Regions from separate parts of the Dactylosporangium sp. CS-047395 genome, predicted to be linked through region 1. Evidence: riboswitches for the same ligand, from Rfam matches in the RefSeq annotation. Region 1 holds a riboswitch; each other region holds the start of a gene.
What was found. Region 1 has a riboswitch for cobalamin ahead of ACQP00_RS16315 (ribonucleoside-diphosphate reductase subunit alpha). Riboswitches for the same ligand answer to the same signal wherever they lie in the genome.
Positions count from the first base shown of each region.

Region 2: linked by a shared signal. The riboswitch ahead of ACQP00_RS25510 (CbtB domain-containing protein) and the one ahead of ACQP00_RS16315 (ribonucleoside-diphosphate reductase subunit alpha) in region 1 are both predicted to bind cobalamin.
Region 3: linked by a shared signal. The riboswitch ahead of ACQP00_RS12910 (cobaltochelatase subunit CobN) and the one ahead of ACQP00_RS16315 (ribonucleoside-diphosphate reductase subunit alpha) in region 1 are both predicted to bind cobalamin.

Region 1 covers NZ_CP192015.1:3,476,392-3,479,563, forward strand. Annotated here, with positions in the region: gene ACQP00_RS16305 (maleylpyruvate isomerase family mycothiol-dependent enzyme) at 1-92, shown strand, start outside; gene ACQP00_RS16310 (ABC transporter substrate-binding protein) at 102-986, shown strand; cobalamin riboswitch at 1,053-1,260, shown strand; gene ACQP00_RS16315 (ribonucleoside-diphosphate reductase subunit alpha) at 1,405-3,172, shown strand, end outside.
Region 2 covers NZ_CP192015.1:5,418,412-5,421,583, reverse strand. Annotated here, with positions in the region: gene ACQP00_RS25515 (catalase) at 1-1,721, opposite strand, end outside; cobalamin riboswitch at 1,803-1,933, shown strand; gene ACQP00_RS25510 (CbtB domain-containing protein) at 1,983-2,204, shown strand; gene ACQP00_RS25505 (CbtA family protein) at 2,218-3,075, shown strand; gene ACQP00_RS25500 (S41 family peptidase) at 3,077-3,172, opposite strand, start outside.
Region 3 covers NZ_CP192015.1:2,763,704-2,766,875, reverse strand. Annotated here, with positions in the region: gene ACQP00_RS12910 (cobaltochelatase subunit CobN) at 1-1,856, opposite strand, end outside; cobalamin riboswitch at 1,916-2,041, opposite strand; gene ACQP00_RS12905 (precorrin-3B synthase) at 2,120-3,172, shown strand, end outside.

The DNA.
Region 1 (3,172 bases):
GCGCGCTGCTCCTGCTGGTCTGCGGCCGCCTCGCCGCGCTGGACCACCTGCGCGGCCCGGGACTGGAATCACTGCGGGCGGTCGCGGCATAGGGTCGGGGTATGCGCCTGGTGTCGTTGCTGCCGTCGGCCACCGAGATCGTCTACGCCCTCGGTCTCGGGGAGCGGCTCGTCGGGGTCACGTTCGAGTGCGACGAGCCGCCCGCCGCCCGGGCCGAGAAGACCGTGGTGGTGGGCGGCCGCGACACCAAGGGGATGACGCCGGGCGAGATCGACGCGTACGTGCGCGACCAGTTCGCGGCCGGCGAGGACCTCTACACCCTGCACGCCGGCGCCCTGGCCGCACTCGCCCCCGACCTGATCCTCACCCAGGACCTGTGCCGCGTCTGCGCCCTGCCGTCCGGCCACGTCGAGGACGCCCTGGACCACCTCGGCTGCCGCGCCGACGTGCTGTCCCTCGACCCGCACACCCTCGACGAGGTGCTGGAAACCATCGCGACGGTGGGGGAGCGGGCCGGGGTGCCGGAGCGGGCCTCGACCCTCATCGCCCACCTCCGATCCCGGCTCGACGCCGTCGCGGAACGGGTGGCGGGGCGCGCCCGGCCGCGGGTGGCGGTCGTCGAGTGGGTCGACCCGCCGTTCACCGCCGGACATTGGGTTCCCGACCTCGTGACCGCCGCCGGCGGCAAACCCGTGGCGGCCCGCCCGGGCGCGCGGTCGGTGCAGGTCGACTGGTCCGAGCTGACCGGCGCGCGTCCCGACGTCGTGGTCGTCACGCCGTGCGGCTTCCACCTGGACGGGGCCGCCGAACAGGCCGCGCTCGTCGCCCCGCGGTTCCCGGACGCGCAGGTCTGGGCCATCGACGCCGACGGCATCGTGGTGCGGCCCGGCCCCCGGCTCGTCGACGGAGTCGAGGCCCTCGCGGCGATCCTGCACCCGGACGCCGCCGCCCCGGCACCCTCGGGCTCCATCCGCCGCGTGCGCTGAAGCACGCGGCGCGACGCGACACGCCGCACAAGGTGTAGTGGCGTGCATTCGTGGCGGTACCCATATATGGTGTTGACCGTAGCTGGTTCGGCCACTCGTCCAGGGTGGCCGAGGCAAGAGGGAACCCGGTGCGAATCCGGGACTGCCCCGCAGCGGTCAGTGGGAACGACAGCCGTCATGTGCACTGGGCTCGATCAAGCCTGGGAAGCGACGGCCAGTAGGCATGCGCTCGACGCCCACGAGTCCGAAGACCTGCCAGCGCGCCGCGCACCGATGAGGGTGGGCGGCGGTCGAAGGCCGCGCGGGACGGCCGACGCCGAGTGCCGGGCCCTGGCCGCATGCCGCCGCGGGGCACCGGTGGCGTCTCCGCGTGTCCTTTCGACCTCAAACCGTCGAGGGCACGAGGAGAGGAACGCGGATGCAGGTCCGGAAACGCAACGGCGACACCGAAGCGGTGGACGTCAACAAGATCGTGCGCGCGGTCGAGCGCTGGGCCGGGGACCTCGACGAGGTCGACCCGATGCGCGTGGCGACGCGCACCATCAGCGGGCTGTACGACGGCGCGACCACCGCCGAGCTGGACAAGCTGTCGATCCAGACGGCGGCCGAGCTGATCGGGGAGGAGCCGCAGTACTCGCGGCTCGCGGCCCGGCTGCTCGCCGCGTACGTCGACAAGGAGGTGCGCGGGCAGGGGGTCGCGAGCTTCAGTCAGTCGATCGCGTACGCGCACCAGCAGGGACTCATCGGCGACGAGACGGCCGCCTTCGTGGGCCGCAACGCGCGTAAGCTGGACGACGCCATCGACCTGCGGGGGGACCTGCGCTTCGAGTACTTCGGGCTGCGCACGGTCGCCGACCGCTACCTGCTGCGCCATCCTGAGTCGCGGCTGGTGGTGGAGACGCCGCAGTACTGGCTGCTGCGCGTCGCCTGCGGCCTGTCCGAGACGCCGGCCGAGGCGATCGGGTTCTATCGACTCATGTCGTCGCTGGCGTACCTGCCGAGTTCGCCGACACTGTTCAACTCCGGCACCCGGCACACCCAGATGTCTTCGTGTTTCCTCGTCGACTCGCCGCGCGACGAGCTGGACTCCATTTACGAGCGGTACCACCAGGTCGCCAAGCTGTCGAAGTTCTCCGGCGGCATCGGCATCTCGTGGTCGCGCGTGCGGGGGCGGGGCGCGCTGATTCGCGGTACCAACGGGAAATCGAACGGCATCGTGCCCTTTCTGAAGACCCTGGACGCCGGGGTCGCCGCGGTGAATCAGGGCGGGCGGCGCAAGGGAGCGGCGTGCGTCTATCTGGAACCGTGGCACCCGGACATCGAGGAATTCCTCGAACTGCGCGACAACACCGGCGAGGACGCCCGCCGCACGCACAACCTGAACCTCGCGAACTGGATTCCGGACGAGTTCATGCGCCGCGTCGAGGCCGACGAGGAATGGTCGCTCATCGACCCGTCCGACGCCCCCGAACTGCCCGACCTGTTCGGCGAGGCATTCGACGCCGCCTATCGCGTCGCGGAGAAGCAAGCGGTGCGCACGATCAAGGCCCGCGACTTGTACGGCAAGATGATGCGCACCCTCGCGCAGACCGGCAACGGCTGGATGACGTTCAAGGACCGCTCCAACGCGCTGTCCAACCAGACCGGCGCGCCGGGCAACACGATTCACCTGTCCAACCTGTGCACCGAGATCGTCGAGGTCAACAGCGACGGCGAGACCGCGGTGTGCAACCTCGGCTCGATCAACCTCGGCGCGCACGTGACCGCCGGCGGCGTCGACTGGGACAAGCTGCGCGCCACGGTCCGCACCGCGGTCGTCTTCCTGGACCGGGTCATCGACATCAACTACTACCCGTCGCAGCAGGCGGCGGCGTCGAACCCGCGCTGGCGCCCGGTCGGCCTCGGGCTGATGGGCCTGCAGGACGCGTTCTTCACGCTGGGCCTGCCGTTCGACTCGCCCGGCGCGCAGGAGCTCTCGACGCGGGTCCAGGAGGAGATCTTCCTGACCGCCCTGGAGACGTCGGCGGAGCTGGCCGAGCGGTTCGGCGCCCACCCGGCGTTCGCCGAGACCCGCGCCGCCGGTGGCGTGCTGCACCCCGACCTGTGGGACGCCGTCCCGGCCGCGGCCGAGCGCTGGTCGGCGCTGCGCACCCGGATCGCGGCGAACGGCCTGCGCAACTCCCTGC
Region 2 (3,172 bases), 1.9 Mb from region 1:
TCGATGGTGGGCTCCGGCGCGGGCAGGCCGAGGCCGGTGGCGACCTCCGAGCACAGCACCGGGTCGATGTTGGCCAGGCTCAGCAGCTGCCGCTCGCGGATCTCCTGGTGGTAGCACTTGGACAGCTCGAACGTGTATGCGTTGATGATGTGCTGGCGCTCGACCGGCGTCATGCTCAGCCAGAACTGCCGGACCTGGCTGTAGTGGTCGTCGAACGAGGCCGGGTTGGCGCGGATCTTCGGCGCCTCGGTGACGATCACCGGCGCGTCGATGAAGGCCCCGTCGTCCACGGTCGCCGTGAACGGGTTGCCGGCGTCGAGGGAGTTCGGCCGGTACGGCGCGACGCCCCCGTGCACCGCCTGCTGGTGGAACCCGTCGCGCAGCATGTCGTTGACCGGCACGTGCGGGCGGTTGATCGGGATCTGGTTGAAGTTCGGCCCGGCGAGCCGGGTGAGCTGGGTGTCGACGTAGGAGAACAGCCGGCCCTGCAGCAGCGGGTCGTTGGTCACGTCGATGCCGGGCGGCAGGTGGCCCAGGTGGAAGGCGGACTGCTCGACCTCGGCGAAGAAGTTCGTCGGCGTACGGTCCAGGGTCAGCCGCCCGACCGCCTGCACCGGGGCGAGCTCCTCCGGCACGATCTTGGTCGGGTCGAGCAGGTCGATGCCCGCGAAGGTCTGGTCGGGCGTGTCGGGGAAGACCTGCAGGCCCAGCTCCCACTCCGGGTACGCGCCGGCCTCGATGGCGTCGTAGAGGTCCCGGCGGTGGTAGTCCGGGTCCATGCCGCTGATCAGCTGGGCCTCTTCCCAGGTCAGCGAGTGCACGCCGAGCTTGGGCTTCCAGTGGAACTTGGCCAGCGCGGTGCCGCCGGAGGCGTTGATCAGGCGGAAGGTGTGGACGCCGAAGCCCTCCATCATCCGGTACGAGCGCGGGATGCCCCGGTCGGACATGTTCCACATGGTGTGGTGCTGGGCCTCGGTGTGCAGCGACACGAAGTCCCAGAACGTGTCGTGGGCGCTCTGCGCCTGCGGGATCTCGCGGTCCGGGTGCGGCTTGCCGGCGTGGATGATGTCCGGGAACTTGATCGCGTCCTGGATGAAGAACACGGGAATGTTGTTGCCGACGAGGTCGAAGTTGCCTTCGGAGGTGTAGAACTTCGTGGCGAAGCCACGGGTGTCGCGCACCGTGTCGGCCGAGCCGCGCGAGCCCAGGACGGTGGAGAACCGGACGAACACGTCGGTGCGCACGTCCTTGGCGAGGAAGGCCGCCTTGGTGACGTCCTCCGCGGTGCCGTACGCGACGAAGAACCCGTGCGCGCCGGTGCCCCGGGCGTGCACGACCCGCTCCGGGATCCGCTCGTGGTCGAAGTGCGTGATCTTCTCGCGGAAGTGCTGGTCCTGCAGGAGAATCGGGCCACGGGGGCCGGCCTTGAGCGAGTGGTCGGTGTCGTAGAGGCGCGCGCCGTACGAGGTGGTGAGGAACTCACCCTGCTGCGCGTTGGCGGTCGCCGGCCCGCCGGTCGGCACGCCCGTCGGCGTCACCGCGGCCGGGGTGCCCTGCTCGTCGGAGGGGGGCGGCGGCGGTACCGGCGTCGTGGGCTCCTCCAGCGCCGGCGTGACACTGCCGGGCTTGCCGGGCACATCCGGGGTCAGCGCGTCGGTGACCTTGGCGGCGGCCGCCTCGACGACGTCCTTGACGACCTCGGTGGGCTTGCGGGAATTCATGCGGGCGGTCCCTTCGCTCCGGATTACTACCTTTTGGCGGCTACCCGAGCGGCCGGTGAGGAAACAAACACACCCGGCAATGTCGATCACGTTTGACGCGGTGCCGCCGCTGGTCGTAGCGTCAGCGCGAATGACGGTGACAGGAAGCCGGTGCAAGTCCGGCACGGTCGCGCCACTGTGAGCCGGGAGACCGGCGAGTCAGACCCTCCGCCGTCAGCCGCCACTACAAGAGGGACGCCCGATCCCTGAAGGAGGCTCCACGTGAGCGTGTCGTCGTCGTCCAACCCCGGCGCAGTCGCGACGCCGGTCGTCATCCCGCTGTCCCGCTCCCTGGTCTGGCTGGTCGGCACCGCCGCGCTGGCCGCCCTGCTGTACTACTTCATCGGCATCGACCAGGGCGCCGTGTCCGTCTTCGGCAGCGACACCCACGTGCACGAGTTCGTGCACGACGGCCGGCACTTCCTCGGCTTCCCCTGCCACTGAGCCGGGCGATTACGTGGAGAAGCGCATCATCTTCCGCGGCGCGCTCGCCGGCGCCGTCGCCGGCCTCGTCGCGTTCGTCTTCGCGCGGATCTTCGCCGAGCCGCTGATCCAGCGGGCCATCGACTACGAGGGCGGCCGCGGCGAGGCCCAGGCGGCCCTCGACCGGGCGGCCGGCCTGGCCACCGACGACCACGAGCACGAGCTGTTCAGCCGCGCCGTGCAGGGCAACCTCGGCATCGGCGCCGGCATGGTCCTGTTCGGCCTGGCCATGGGCGCCCTGTTCGCCGTCGCCTACATGATCTGCCTGGGCCGCGTGGGCAACCTGCGCCCGCGCACCCTGGCCCTGCTGCTGGCCGGCGCCGGGTTCCTGACGCTGTACTTCGTGCCCTTCCTCAAGTACCCGGCCAGCCCGCCCGCGGTCGGCCACGAGGAGACCATCGGCCAGCGCAGCGCGTACTACCTCATCATGGTCCTCGCCTCGGTGCTGTTCCTGATCCTGGCCGTCATCCTGGGCCAGCGCCTCAAGCCCCGCTTCGGCACCTGGAACGCCACCCTGCTCGCCGCGGCCGCGTTCATCGTGGTGACCGGCGCGCTGATGGCCCTGCTGCCGGCCTTCGGCGAGCTGTCCACCAACGTCGCCGACTACGGCAGGCACGCCACCGAGACCCCGCTCCCCCTGCGCAACGAGGCGGGCGACATCATCTACCCCGGCTTCGACGCCGACCTGCTCTACGACTTCCGGGTCTACTCCCTCGCGGCGCAGGGGCTGCTGTGGGCGGTCATCGGCCTGATCTTCGCCCCGCTGGCCGAGCGCCTGCTGGGCAACCGCCCGATCCGCGTCGAACCCGCCGCGGAACAGGCCGCCGTCTGAGTCACGGCCGGGCGATCCAGGCCGCCGCGGCCGCCAGTGGATCGGTACCGCCGGCATCGTCTACCGGGAGTGGACCCCGATAGACGGTGCGGCGGTG
Region 3 (3,172 bases), 710 kb from region 1:
TCGTCCAGCCCCAGGTCGTGGTCGAGCTTCGCGGCCTGGATCAGCGTCCAGATCTGGGCCCGGATCGCGGGCAGCTTGGCCGGGTCGAGCGCGGCGATGTTCGCGTGCTCGTCGAGGAGCTGTTCGAGGCGGGCGATGTCACCGTACGACTCGGCGCGGGCCATCGGCGGCACCAGGTGGTCGACCAGCGTGGCGTGCGCCCGGCGCTTGGCCTGCGTGCCCTCGCCCGGGTCGTTGACCAGGAACGGGTAGATGAGCGGCAGGTTGCCCAGCGCCGCGTCGGCCCCGCAGCCGGCCGACAGCCCGACCGTCTTGCCGGGCAGCCACTCCAGGTTGCCGTGCTTGCCGACGTGCACGACCGCGTGCGCGCCGAAGGAGTCGGCCAGCCAGCGGTACGCGGCCAGGTAGTGGTGCGACGGCGGCAGGTCCGGGTCGTGGTAGATCGCGACCGGGTTCTCGCCGAAGCCGCGCGGCGGCTGCACCATCACCACGACGTTGCCGCGCTGCAGGGCGGCGAGCACGATGTCGCCGTCGGACACGAACAGCTCGCCCGGGGCCGGGCCCCAGTGCTGCTCCATCCCGGCCCGCAGGTCGTCGGGGAGCGTGTCGAAGAACGCGCGGTAGCGCTCGCCCGGAATGCGGACCGGGTTGCCCTGCAGCTGCTCCTCGGTGAGCCAGTTGACGTCCTGCCCGCCGGCCGCGATCAGCTCGTGGATGAGCGCATCCCCATCAGAAGGGAAGCCTTCCCCGAGGTCGTAGCCTTCACGAGCAAGGGCCTCAAGCAGCCGCACGACGCTCGCAGGCGTGTCGAGGCCGACGGCGTTGCCGATCCGGGAGTGTTTCGTCGGGTACGCGCTGAGCATCACCACGACCCGCTTGTCCGCGTTCGGGATGCGGCGCAGGCGCGCGTGGGCCGTGGCGATCCCCGCCACGCGGCCGGCCCGCTCCGGATCGGCGACGTACACGGTCAGGCCGTCCTCGTCGATCTCCTTGAACGAGAACGGCACCGTGATGAGCCGCCCGTCGAACTCCGGGATGGCCACCTGGGTCGCGGTGTCCAGCGGCGACAGCCCGTCGTCGTTACCGTCCCAGGTGTCGCGGCTGGACGTCAGGCACAGCCCCTGCAGGATCGGCACGTCGAGCGCGGCCAGCGCGCCCACGTCCCAGGCCTCGTCTTCGCCGCCGGCCTGGGCGTCGGCGGGCCGGGTGCCGCCGGCCGCGAGCACCGTCACGATCAGCGCGTCGGCCTCGGCCAGGGTCGCGAGCAGCTCCGGCGGCGCGGTGCGCAGCGAGGCGGCGAACACCGGCAGCGGCCGGGCGCCCTCGGACTCCAGCGCGGTGCACAGCCCCTCGATGAACGCGGTGTTCCCGGCGACGTGGTGCGCCCGGTAGTAGATGACGGCCACCGTCGGTCCGTCGACGTCCTTCTCGGCGCGCTCCAGCACGCCCCAGACGGGGGTCTCGACCGGCGCGGCGAAGCCGTGGCCGGTGAGCAGGACCGTGTCGGAGAGGAACCGGTGCAGCTCGGCGAGGTTGGCCGCGCCGCCGAAGGCGAGGTAGGCGTGGGCCTGCGCGGCGAGGCCGGCCGGGACCGTCGAGTGGCTCATGAGCTCGGCGTCGGGCGCCTGCTCGCCGCCGAGGATCACCACCGGGCGGCCGGTGGCCAGGAGCGTGTCGAAACCGTCCTGCCAGTCGCGGTACCCGCCGAGGAAGCGCACCACGATCAGCTCGGCGCCGTCGGCGAGCCCGGGAAGGTCCGCCACGGACGTGCGCGACGGGTTGGCCAGGCGCCAGCCGGCACCACTGGCCCGCGCGCTGAGCAGGTCGGTGTCGGACGTCGACAACAGCAGGATCACGCCGGGGTCCTCCCTCGGGGTCCGCGCCCCAAGCTGGTGGGTCGATGCCGGCGCCGGAGAGTCTCCTGGCTCCCGGATCGGCGCTCACCCCCGGGCCTTCCCGGGCTGGGCCCGGTGGCCGTCGTGCTGGAGGCTCACTCCCCGGTCACAGTGGCGGGACCGTCCCGGATTCGCACCGGGTTCCTCCACACGTCGCCGTTGTACAGCGCCTCAACTCTCCTGGAAGAGGCTGTGCGGCGTCAAGCGAAGGTAATATCCGCCGCGTGCAGGCTCCAAGCGGACGCGACGTCCCCGACCGGTGCCCCGGCGCCGTGCAGGTGCACGCGGCGGCCGACGGCGGGCTGGCGCGCGTCCGGCTGCCCGGCGGCCGGATCACCGGGGCCCAGCTGCGCGTCCTGCGCACCGCCGCGGCCGAGCTCGGCGACCCCGCCCTGGAGCTCACCTCGCGCGGAAACGTGCAGGTCAGGGCGTTGCGGCCGGGTGCCGAGCGGGAGCTGGCGGCGCGCCTGACCGACGCCGGGCTGCTGCCGTCGGCCACCCACGAGCGGGTCCGCAACATCGTCGCCAGCCCGTTGAGCGCCGCGGTCCGGCCGCTGGTGGCCGAGTTCGACGCGCTCCTGTGCGCCACGCCCGCGCTCGCCGGGCTCCCCGGCCGGTTCCTGGCCACCCTCGACGACGGCCGCGGGGACGTGACGGCGCTGGTCGGCGACGTCGGCCTGCACGATTCCCGATTGATCCTCTCCGGTGTACCGACCGAGCTCCACGGCGGCCCGCCCCTCCTGGTGCGCGCCGCCGAGGCCTTCCTGGCGGAGCGGGCCGCGCAGGAGTCCAAGGCCTGGCGGCTCGCCGAGCTCTCCGACGGCCCCGCGCGTGTCGCGGCGCGTCTCGGCACGACGCTCGGGACATTTCGGATTTTTGGCTCGGACGCGCCCGGCCCCGGGATCCATGGCGAGCTCGCGGTGCTCGTGGTGCCGCTCGGGCTGCTCACCGGCGCCCAGTCTGCCGCCCTGACCGCGCTCGAAGAGATCATCGTCACCCCGTGGCGGACCGTCGTGGTCCCGGCCGCGGCGATGGCCGACGCTGTGGCGTCCGGGCTCGCCGCCGATCCCGCCTCGCCGTGGGCCGGGGTGACGGCCTGCGCGGGCCGGCCGGGCTGCGCCAAGTCCCTCGCCGACGTGCGCGCGGACGCCCGGGCCGCCGTCGCCGCGGGCACGCCGGAGCCGGCGCACTGGGTGGGCTGCGAGCGCCGCTGCGGCGCGCCGAAGGGAAGGCACGTGGAGATGCTCGCGACGGGTTCAGGTTATCGGCGGAGTGTG